Regions from separate parts of the Bradyrhizobium sp. 63_E2_N1_3 genome, predicted to be linked through region 1. Evidence: predicted binding sites of a transcription regulator. Region 1 holds the regulator's gene; each other region holds the start of a gene.

Region 1 (3,205 bases):
GTGCCAGAGTTTGGTGGCCTGCTCTTGCAACGCCTTGACCAACGCAGGATGAGCATGGCCGAGCGCATTCACCGCCACACCCGAGGTGAAATCGAGATAGCGATCGCCATTGGTCGCAATCAGCCAGCAGCCTTCACCGCGCTCGAAACCGAGGTCGGACCTGGCGAAAACGGGGAGCAAATGCGGCGCTGCGCTGTTAGTCATGACGATCACTTGAATGTTGCGGACGGTGTGAGCGTGCATTGCGCAACGCACCATTGACCGGCCCGGAAAACGAAACGTGCCGCCTTTTAAGGGCGGCACGCCTGACTATCTTATGCCTGGTGAAACCGGTGTCAATGCCGCCCGGAAAGCCTCGCGAAACGCAGAATCCGTAGTCTTGCGGTGGCGATTTTGCGTATTTCCGCCACGGAACATGTGGAAGCGAGTCGGCGGACTCTTGCGCGTGAGTCACGCCATATTGTAGCGTTTGGCTTGTCAGATACGACATCTCGTGCAGCAGTTCTGATCCTCTAAGTCCTCATGTACCGGCGTAAGCGTTCGGGCGCATCTGGTGCGCCCGGCGAGCCTTAAGGGATTCTGGCGGCACGGGTTTTTCGAAGCTTAGGCATTCGCCGTGCGGCCGCCAGGATGGCAGGCGCCGGCGAAGGAAAGGGTGCAATGACCGTTTTGACCTGGTCGGATGATCGCGTCGAGCAGCTGAAAAAGCTCTGGGAGGCCGGACTTTCGGCCAGCCAGATCGCCGCTGAACTCGGCAATGTGACCCGCAATGCCGTAATCGGCAAAGTGCACCGGCTCGGCCTGTCGGGCCGCGCCAAGAGCCCTTCATCGGCAGCGCCGCGGCCGCGCAAGGCGCGCCCCGCCCAGCACATGATGCGGGTGACACGCCCGATCGCGCGCGGCAACACCGCGCTGGCGCAGGCCTTCGAAGTCGAGGTCGAGGCCGAACCGGTCACCTACGACAACGTCGTGCCGATGAGCCAGCGGCTGTCGCTGCTGGAGCTGAACGAGGCCACCTGCCACTGGCCGGTCGGCGATCCCTCGAGCCCGGATTTCTTCTTCTGCGGCGGCAAGGCGCTCTCCGGCCTGCCCTACTGCGCCCAGCACTCGCGCGTGGCGTATCAGCCCGCGGCCGATCGCCGGCGCGCGCCGGCGAAGCCGGGTCCGCGCTGAAGTCGTTCTGAGCTCAGAAAGGAGCCGTCACACGATGGCGGCTCAACAAATCCGATGTCGTCCCGGACAAGCGCGCCTCGAGCGCGCGCAGATCCGGGACCCTTAACCACCGCAAGATGTGGCTACGGGGACTCGGAGTTACCTTTTCACAAAATAACCGCTCGCTGTGGGTGTCCCGGACCCGCGCTTGCGCTTGTCCGGGACGACACCGAGAGTGTGGCCGCAGCTCACCGAGCTACGCCTGCTCCGCCTTCGCAAAGCGATCGTCCAGTGCGTAGCCCGCGCCGCGGACGGTGCGGATCGGGTCCTGCTCGCGGCCGAGATTGAGCAGCTTGCGCAGGCGGCCGATATGGACGTCGACGGTGCGCTCGTCGATGTAGATGTCACGGCCCCAGACGCTGTCGAGCAGCTGCTCGCGCGAGAACACGCGGCCGGGATGCTCCAGGAAGAACTCCAGCAGGCGATATTCGGTCGGACCGAGATCGATCGGCCGGCCCGAGCGCGCCACGCGGCGCTTGTCGCGGTCGAGCTCGATGTCGCCATAGGCGAGCACGGTGGCGAGCCGCTCGGGGCTGGCGCGCCTGAGCAGGCCCTTCACGCGTGCCAGCAGCTCCGGCACCGAGAACGGCTTGACGATGTAGTCGTCGGCGCCGGTCGCAAGGCCCCGCACCCGCTCGCTCTCCTCGCCGCGCGCGGTGAGCATGATGATCGGGAGCTGCTTGGTCTCGGGCCGGGTGCGCAGCCGCCGGCACAGCTCGATGCCGGAGAGGCCCGGCAGCATCCAGTCGAGCACGATCAAATCGGGGATGTGCTCCTTGAGGCGGGTGTCGGCGTCGTCGCCGCGCATCACCGTCTCGACGTCATAGCCGTCGCCTTCGAGGTTGTAGCGGAGAAGCTCGGTGAGAGCTTCCTCGTCCTCAACCACCATAATGCGTGCGCCCATGGTGTTCGTCGCTCCTTAAGTGTTCGGGACCGTCGTGGCGAAGGTCGTCATGTCGCCCTTCGGCCGCTTGTCGGTGATCGCCTGGCCCTCGATCATGTAGAACACGGTCTCGGCGATGTTGGTGGCGTGGTCACCGATGCGCTCGATGTTCTTGGCGCAGAACATCAGATGGATGCAGAACGAGATGTTGCGCGGATCCTCCATCATGTAGGTGAGGAGCTCGCGGAACAGCGAGGTGCAGATGGCGTCGACTTCCTCGTCGCCCTTCCACACCGCCATCGCCGCCGGCAGATCGTGCGCGGCATAGGCATCCAGCACCGACTTGACTTGTTGCTGCACGAGGTCGGTCATGTGCTCCAGACCGCGGAACAGCTTGAGCGGATGGAAATCCGTCTCCAGCGCCGCGACGCGCTTGCCCATGTTCTTGGCGAGGTCGCCGATCCGCTCGAGATCGGTCGCGACGCGCATGGCGCCGACGATCTCGCGCAGATCCACCGCCATCGGCTGGCGGCGCGCGATGGTGAGAACGGCGCGCTCCTCGATCTTCTTCTGGAGCGCGTCGAGCTCGGCGTCGATGGTCACGACGCGCTGGCCGAGCGCGACGTCGCGGCGGATAAGCGCGTCGACGGAATCGACGATCATGCGCTCGGCGATGCCGCCCATCTCGGCGACCAGGCGCGTGAGCTCCTGGAGGTCGGTGTCGAAGGCCTTTGCGGTATGTTCAGAACCCATGTTCCGTCTCCTCAGCCGAACCGGCCGGTGATGTAATCCTGCGTGCGCCGGTCGGTCGGCGACGTGAAGATCTTGCTGGTGTCGTCGAACTCGATCAGCTCGCCGAGATACATGAAGGCGGTCTTGTCGGAGACGCGCGCCGCCTGCTGCATGTTGTGGGTGACGATCGCGATCGTGTAGTTCTCGGACAGCTCCTGGATCAGCTCCTCGACCTTGGCGGTCGAGATCGGGTCGAGCGCCGAGCAGGGCTCGTCGAACAAGATCACCTCGGGCCGCACCGCGACCGTGCGGGCGATGCAGAGGCGCTGCTGCTGGCCGCCGGAGAGCGACAGGCCGGAGGCGTTGAGCTTGTCCTTG
Region 2 (3,205 bases), 3.2 Mb from region 1:
GGCCCATGGTGCGGACGATACGCCAGCCGCCCATCAGCGTGCCCAGCGCCATCGCGGCCTGGCAGGACAGCACCACCCAGAACGGCACCGAGAATTCACCGCCGAGATGCCCCTGCGAATAGAGCAGCACGGCGATGATGCCCATGGTCTTTTGGGCGTCATTACCGCCATGGCCGAGCGAATAGAGCGAGGCGGAGGCGAATTGCAGGATGCGGAAGGCGCGATCAACCGCGAACGGCGTCGAGCGCACCGAGAGCCAGGACACGATCGCGACCAGCATCATCGCGAGCAGGAAACCGACCAGCGGCGACAGCACGATCGCCAGCACCGCCTTGGACAGTCCGCTCCACACCGCAGCCGAGATCCCCGCCTTGGCCATGCCGCCGCCGACGAGACCGCCGATCAGCGCATGCGACGACGAGGATGGGATGCCGAGCCCCCAGGTCACGAGGTTCCAGACGATCGCGCCGACGAGCGCCGCGAAGATCACCTGGGCGTCGACGACCGCGGGATCGATGATGCCGGTGCCGATGGTCTGGGCAACATGCAGCCCGAACACCATGAAGGCGATGAAATTGAAGAACGCGGCCCAGAGCACCGCGAATTGCGGCCGCAGCACGCGGGTCGAAACGATGGTCGCGATCGAATTGGCGGCGTCGTGCAGGCCGTTCAGGAAGTCGAACAGCAGCGCGACGGCGATCAAGCCGACGAGGACAGGAAGTCCGAGCGCAGCATCCACGGCGCGACCCCTGCCCTAAACTTGCTCGATGACGATGCTGTTGATCTCGTTCGCGACGTCGTCGAAACGGTCGGCCACCTTTTCGAGATGGTCGTAGATCTCGACGCCGACGATGAAATCCATCGCGCTACCATCACGGTGCTTGAGAAACAGCTCCTTCAGCCCGATGTCGTGGAGATCGTCGACCCGACCCTCGAGCTTGCCTAGCTCTTCCGTGATCGCGGTCAGCATCGCGACGTTCGGGCCGATCGACTGCATCAGCGGCAACGCGCGCCCCACGAGATTGGCGCATTCGATCAGCAGTCCGCCAATCTCCCGCATCGGCGGCTCGAAGGTGCGCACCTCGAACAGCATCACGGCCTTGGCCGTCTGCTGCATCTGGTCGATGGCATCGTCCATCGAGGTGATCAGGTTCTTGATGTCGCCGCGGTCGAAGGGGGTGATGAAGGTGCGGCGCACCGCCGTCAGCACCTCACGGGTGATGTTGTCGGCGTCGTTCTCGAACTGGTTGACGCGCTGACAGTAGACCGGCGTCTCCTCTCCCCCGTTGAGCATGCCCTGGAGCGCGATCGAGCCCTGGATCACCGTCTGTGCATGGCGGTCGAACAGGTCGAAGAACCGTTCTTCCTTGGGCAGGAAAGCGCGAAACCATCGCATCATGGGGATAGGCTACCGGTTGGAAATGGCCCGGCCCGAATAGGCCGTCACAAAACTGTCATAGACCATTTCCGCTCCGCGCGCGTGTCATCTCACGCCCGCGGAGCAGGATCATCCACCGGATTCGCGCACCAATGAAATTGGTGCGATATCAAAGGTTTATAGCGAGCGCCGGAAGTAATGAGCGATTTCGCCGATGACGCCGCGGCGGAAGGTGAGCACGCAGACCACGAAGATCGAGCCCTGGATCACCGTCACCCATTGGCCAAAACCCGCCAGATATTGCTGCATGGCGATGATCGCGAAGGCACCAACCACGGGGCCGAAGATGGTGCCGAGACCGCCAACCAGCGTCATCAGCACGACCTCGCCCGACATCGTCCAGTGCACGTCGGTGAGCGAGGCATTCTGCGCCACGAACACCTTCAGCGATCCGGCAAAGCCGGCCAGCGTGCCGGACAGGACGAAAGCCAGGAATTTATATTGGTCGGTCCGGTAGCCGAGCGAGATCGCGCGCGGCTCGTTCTCGCGGATCGACTTCAGCACTTCACCGAACGGCGAGTTGATGATGCGGTAGATCAGCAGGAAGCCGGCGAGGAAGCCGGCCAACACGACGTAATAAAGCACCGTCGGCTTGGAGAGATCGAGCAAGCCGAACATCCGCCCCTGCGGAATGCCCTGAATGCCGTCCTCACCATGGGTGAACGGCGCCTGGAGGTAGATGAAGTACAGGAGCTGCGACAGCGCCAGCGTGATCATCGAGAAATAGATGCCCTGGCGGCGGATCGAGATATAGCCGGTGATGAGCGACAGCCCGAACGCCGCGGCGATTCCAACGAGGATGCCGAGCTCCGGCGGCAACGCCCACACTTTCAGCGCGTGCGCGCTGCAATAGCCGGCGGTGCCCATGAACATTGCGTGGCCGAACGACAACAGGCCGCCATAGCCGATCAGCAGGTTGAAGGCGCAGGCAAGCAGCGCAAAGCACAGCGCCTGCATCACGAAGAACGGATAGACGCCCGTGAAGGGCACCGACGCCAGCAGCAGCGCCATCACCACGAACACGACCATCTCGTCACGCATCGCGCGCGGGGTTACCGGCAGCGTGTCGTCCGTCAAGGCTGTCATATCAGGCCGCCCTTCCCGTCAGTCCCGTTGGCTTCACCAAGAGCACCAGCACCATCAGCACGAACACGACGGTGTTGGAGGCCTCGGGGTAGAAATACTTGGTCAGGCCCTCGATCACACCGAGCGCAAAGCCGGTGATGATGGAGCCCATGATCGATCCCATGCCGCCGATCACGACCACCGCGAACACGACGATGATGAGGTCGGCGCCCATCAACGGCCGCACCTGGTTGATCGGCGCCGAGAGCACACCGGCGAGCGCGGCAAGGCCGACGCCGAGACCGTAGGTCAGCGTAATCATGCGCGGCACGTTGATGCCGAAAGCGCGCACCAGCGTCGGATTTTCAGTGGCAGCGCGCAGGTTAGCACCGAGCCGCGTCTTCTCGATCAGGAACCAGGTGGCGATACACACCACCAGCGAGAAGATGACGACCCAGCCGCGATAGATCGGCAGGAACATGAAGCCGAGATTCATGCCGCCCTTGAGCTGGTCCGGAATCGCATAAGGCAGACCGGAGGAGCCGAAATAGTTCTGGAACACGCCCTGCACGATCAGCGCGATCCCGAAGGTCAGGAGCAGGCCGTAGAGGTGGTCGAGCCCCGTCAGCCATTGCAGCATGGTCCGTTCCAGGATCATGCCGAAGATGCCGACGATAACAGGCGCGATCAGCAGCGCCCACC
Region 3 (3,205 bases), 8.1 Mb from region 1:
CTCGGCGTCCGCGCCGTGATCTGCCAGAGCTTCGAGCGTATCCACCGCTCCAACCTGGTCGGCATGGGCGTGCTGCCGCTGACCTTCGAGGAAGGCACCTCCTGGTCGTCGCTCGGCCTGAAGGGCGACGAGAAGGTCACGCTGCGCGGCCTGGTCGGCGACCTGAAGCCGCGTCAGAAGCTGACCGCGGAGATCGTCTCCGGCGACGGTTCGTTGCAGCGGGTTTCGCTGCTTTGCCGCATCGATACGCTGGATGAGCTCGATTACTACCGGAACGGCGGCATTCTGCACTACGTGCTGCGCAAGCTCGCGGCCTAAGCGCGAATTTGTGAACGGTGGCTCACCGCGACGTGAGTAGAAGGTTAAACGAGGGCGGCCTATCACAAGGCCGCCTTCGTGCGTTAGAACACGCGTCCGATGGTCCCGCCCGGCGGAAAACCTCGCCCCGGACGGTTGAGTGTACGATGCCCGTAAGACTACGGTGACCATCAGGCGATAGGATCTTCCCCCACGCGTGCGAGGTGTGACGTTCAACATGACTGCAATGATGGCTTCTAATCTGGTTTCGCGCTGGTCCGGTGCACTCTGGTCGGGAGCACTTGGTATCTGCGCCATCGTCGCCGTCATCCGTCCCGCCGAGGCTGATCCTCGCGCCGTAGTCGAGCTCTTCACATCGCAGGGCTGCTCCTCCTGCCCGCCCGCCGACCAGGTCATCGGCGATCTCTCCAACGACCCGTCGATCATCGCGCTGAGCATGCCGATCGACTATTGGGATTATCTCGGCTGGAAGGACACGCTTGCGGATTCGCGCTTCTCGGCGCGGCAGCGCGCCTATTCGCGCATGCGCGGCGACCGCGAGGTCTATACGCCGCAAGTCGTGGTCAACGGTTCGACGCATGTCATCGGCAGCGATCGCGCCGGCATCGAGAGCGCGATCGGCAAGACCGACAACGGCACAGGCGTAATGAGCGTGCCGGTGACGATGTCGCTTGCAGGCAAGCAGATCAACGTGTCGGTGGCGGCGAGCAAGGAGTCGGCGGTCTCGCACGGTGAGGTCTGGATCTGCTCGATCACGAAATCGGTGCCGATCGCAATCAGCCGCGGCGAAAATCGCGGACAGCAGATCACCTATCACAACGTCGTGCGCAACCTGCTCAAGGTCGGCGACTGGAACGGGCGTCCGGAAAGCTGGACGGTGCCGTTGGAAAATCTCACGCGCGACGGCGTCGACGGCGCTGTGGTCTATGTCCAGGACGGCAGCCGTGAGAAGCCGGGTGCGATGCTTGGCGCGGCGTACACGTCGCTGCACTAGATCCGATCTCTCTCGCCAACGTCGCACTCGCTCTCACGCCTCATGGTGAGGAGCGCGCCCTCGCGCGCGAGGCGGACGATGCTACGCATCGCCGCGAGAACCATGCAGGCGCGGCTGATGCAGCGCGGCCTTCATCCTGCGAGTCACCGCTTCGCGGCTCCCCACGATGAGGGGTGAGAGTTGTCTTCGCGTTAATCAGAGAGAAGTTGGTCGTGCCGGAAACATCTCGGCACAAACCAAAAAGGACCAACTTGCGTTGGCCCTCCTTGTCGCGCGTACAGACCCGATCCTGACGGCCCCGGGGGGCTGGGGGCTGAGGAATCCGGAACCGAAAGGACCGGGTCAACGCACACAGGTCTTTTCGCAATGCAGGGCGGCAGGCGCTTGGCGGAAAAGCGGCGATATCAAGATTCCTTCTAACGATCCCGTGACGGTTTGCCGCGACAGAATTCCACTCCTGCGTGTGCTCCGATTCGCACCCGATTCAATCAGTTGAGTGAAGAGCCCCTTGCGGCGGGGAACAGTTGGCGCGATCATGCAATTGTCATGATCCGCGGTTCCGGGGACGGTCCTTCGCGGATGCGATCATGCCGCGAGATGAGGAGGCGCTCGATGAGTCTGACGCCGGAGGATGCCGATCCGAGCGAGCAGCGCGCCGTGGCGCGCCCCACCGCTGCGAATGCCCAACCCAACCGGGTGACATTCAACCGGCTGGAACTGAACCGCATCCTCAACCTGTACGGCCGCATGGTCGCCGACGGCGAGTGGCGCGACTATGCCATCGACTTCCTGAAGGACCGCGCGGTGTTCTCGGTCTTCCGCCGCGCCTCGGAGGTGCCGATCTATCGCATCGAGAAGGACCCGCGGCTGGCGCGCAAGCAGGGCATGTACAGCGTGATCTCGGCGACCGGCCTGATCCTGCGCCGCGGCCACGAGCTCGAGCGCGTGCTGCTGGTGATCGATCGAAAATTGGCGGTGGTTTAGCCTTACGGACGGTGCCGTAGTGTGGGCAAAGGCGCACCGCGCCGTGCCCACCATCTTTCCTCAATCACCGGGCATGCTGGGCACGCTTCCGCCTTCGCTCTCCGAGCTACGGCGGACAAGTCGCTTTGCCCACCCTACGAGACCGAGGTTATTTCGGCACCGTACTCGCGCCCTCGCCCAGATCCCGCTGCATCATCACCGTGTCGAGCCAGCGGCCGAATTTCAGGCCAACATTGGGATGCGTGCCGATCATCTTGAAACCGCCGCGCGTGTGCACGCCGATCGAGCCGGCATTGGCGGAATCGCCGATCACCGCGATCATCTGGCGGAAGCCGCGCGCCTCGCATTCAGCGATCAGCCGGTCCAGCAGCAATGAGCCGATGCCGCGGCGGTGGAACGCGGGATCGAGATAGATCGAGTTCTCGACCGTGAAGCGGTAGGCCGGCCGCGGTCGGTAGGCGCCGGCATAGGCATAGCCGGCGACGCTACGATCGAGGATGGCGACGAAATAGGGATAGCCGCCGTCGATCAGCGCGCGGTAGCGGCGCGTCATCTCGGCCAGATCCGGCGGCGCCAGCTCGAATGTCGCGGTGCCCTCGCGGACGGCCTGCTTGTAGATGGCGGTGATGGCGGGAAGGTCGGCCTCAATGGCGGGCCTGATCTCAGGTGCGGACATGGCGGCGAGATTAGAGCCTTCCCGCGGTCACTGGAAGGGGCAACGCCGCTTCCCCATGCTCCGTCATTGCCAGCGCAGCAGCCCTCCAATCTTCTCCGCTGTCATGCCCCGCGCAGGGGGGCATCCAGTACTCCGAGACAGCGCGGCTAGAACCGAGCCGCTGCGGCGTACTGGATCGCCCGCCCCAGTGCGCAATTGCGCACAAGGCGGGCGATGACAAGCGGGGGGGCGTC

The links. The regulator PhoB, encoded in region 1, activates phosphate uptake and scavenging genes when phosphate is short. The targets are predictions, from matches to a motif close to TGTCATNNANCTGTCAT.
Region 2: AB7531_RS25900 (DUF47 domain-containing protein) is a predicted target of PhoB. The motif match lies at 1,442-1,458, and genes of this name have one in related genera.
Region 3: AB7531_RS02325 (DUF2794 domain-containing protein) is a predicted target of PhoB. The motif match lies at 1,844-1,860, and genes of this name have one in related genera.

Annotation. Positions count from the first base shown of each region.
Region 1 covers NZ_CP197235.1:8,605,780-8,608,984, forward strand. Annotated here, with positions in the region: gene AB7531_RS40970 (aspartate aminotransferase family protein) at 1-204, opposite strand, end outside; gene AB7531_RS40975 (GcrA family cell cycle regulator) at 661-1,173, shown strand; gene phoB (phosphate regulon transcriptional regulator PhoB) at 1,409-2,116, opposite strand; gene phoU (phosphate signaling complex protein PhoU) at 2,132-2,848, opposite strand; gene pstB (phosphate ABC transporter ATP-binding protein PstB) at 2,860-3,205, opposite strand, start outside.
Region 2 covers NZ_CP197235.1:5,367,810-5,371,014, forward strand. Annotated here, with positions in the region: gene AB7531_RS25895 (inorganic phosphate transporter) at 1-739, opposite strand, end outside; gene AB7531_RS25900 (DUF47 domain-containing protein) at 755-1,399, opposite strand; gene AB7531_RS25905 (branched-chain amino acid ABC transporter permease) at 1,556-2,524, opposite strand; gene AB7531_RS25910 (branched-chain amino acid ABC transporter permease) at 2,526-3,205, opposite strand, start outside.
Region 3 covers NZ_CP197235.1:489,066-492,270, forward strand. Annotated here, with positions in the region: gene acnA (aconitate hydratase AcnA) at 1-318, shown strand, start outside; gene AB7531_RS02320 (DUF1223 domain-containing protein) at 536-1,312, shown strand; gene AB7531_RS02325 (DUF2794 domain-containing protein) at 1,925-2,296, shown strand; gene AB7531_RS02330 (GNAT family N-acetyltransferase) at 2,445-2,972, opposite strand.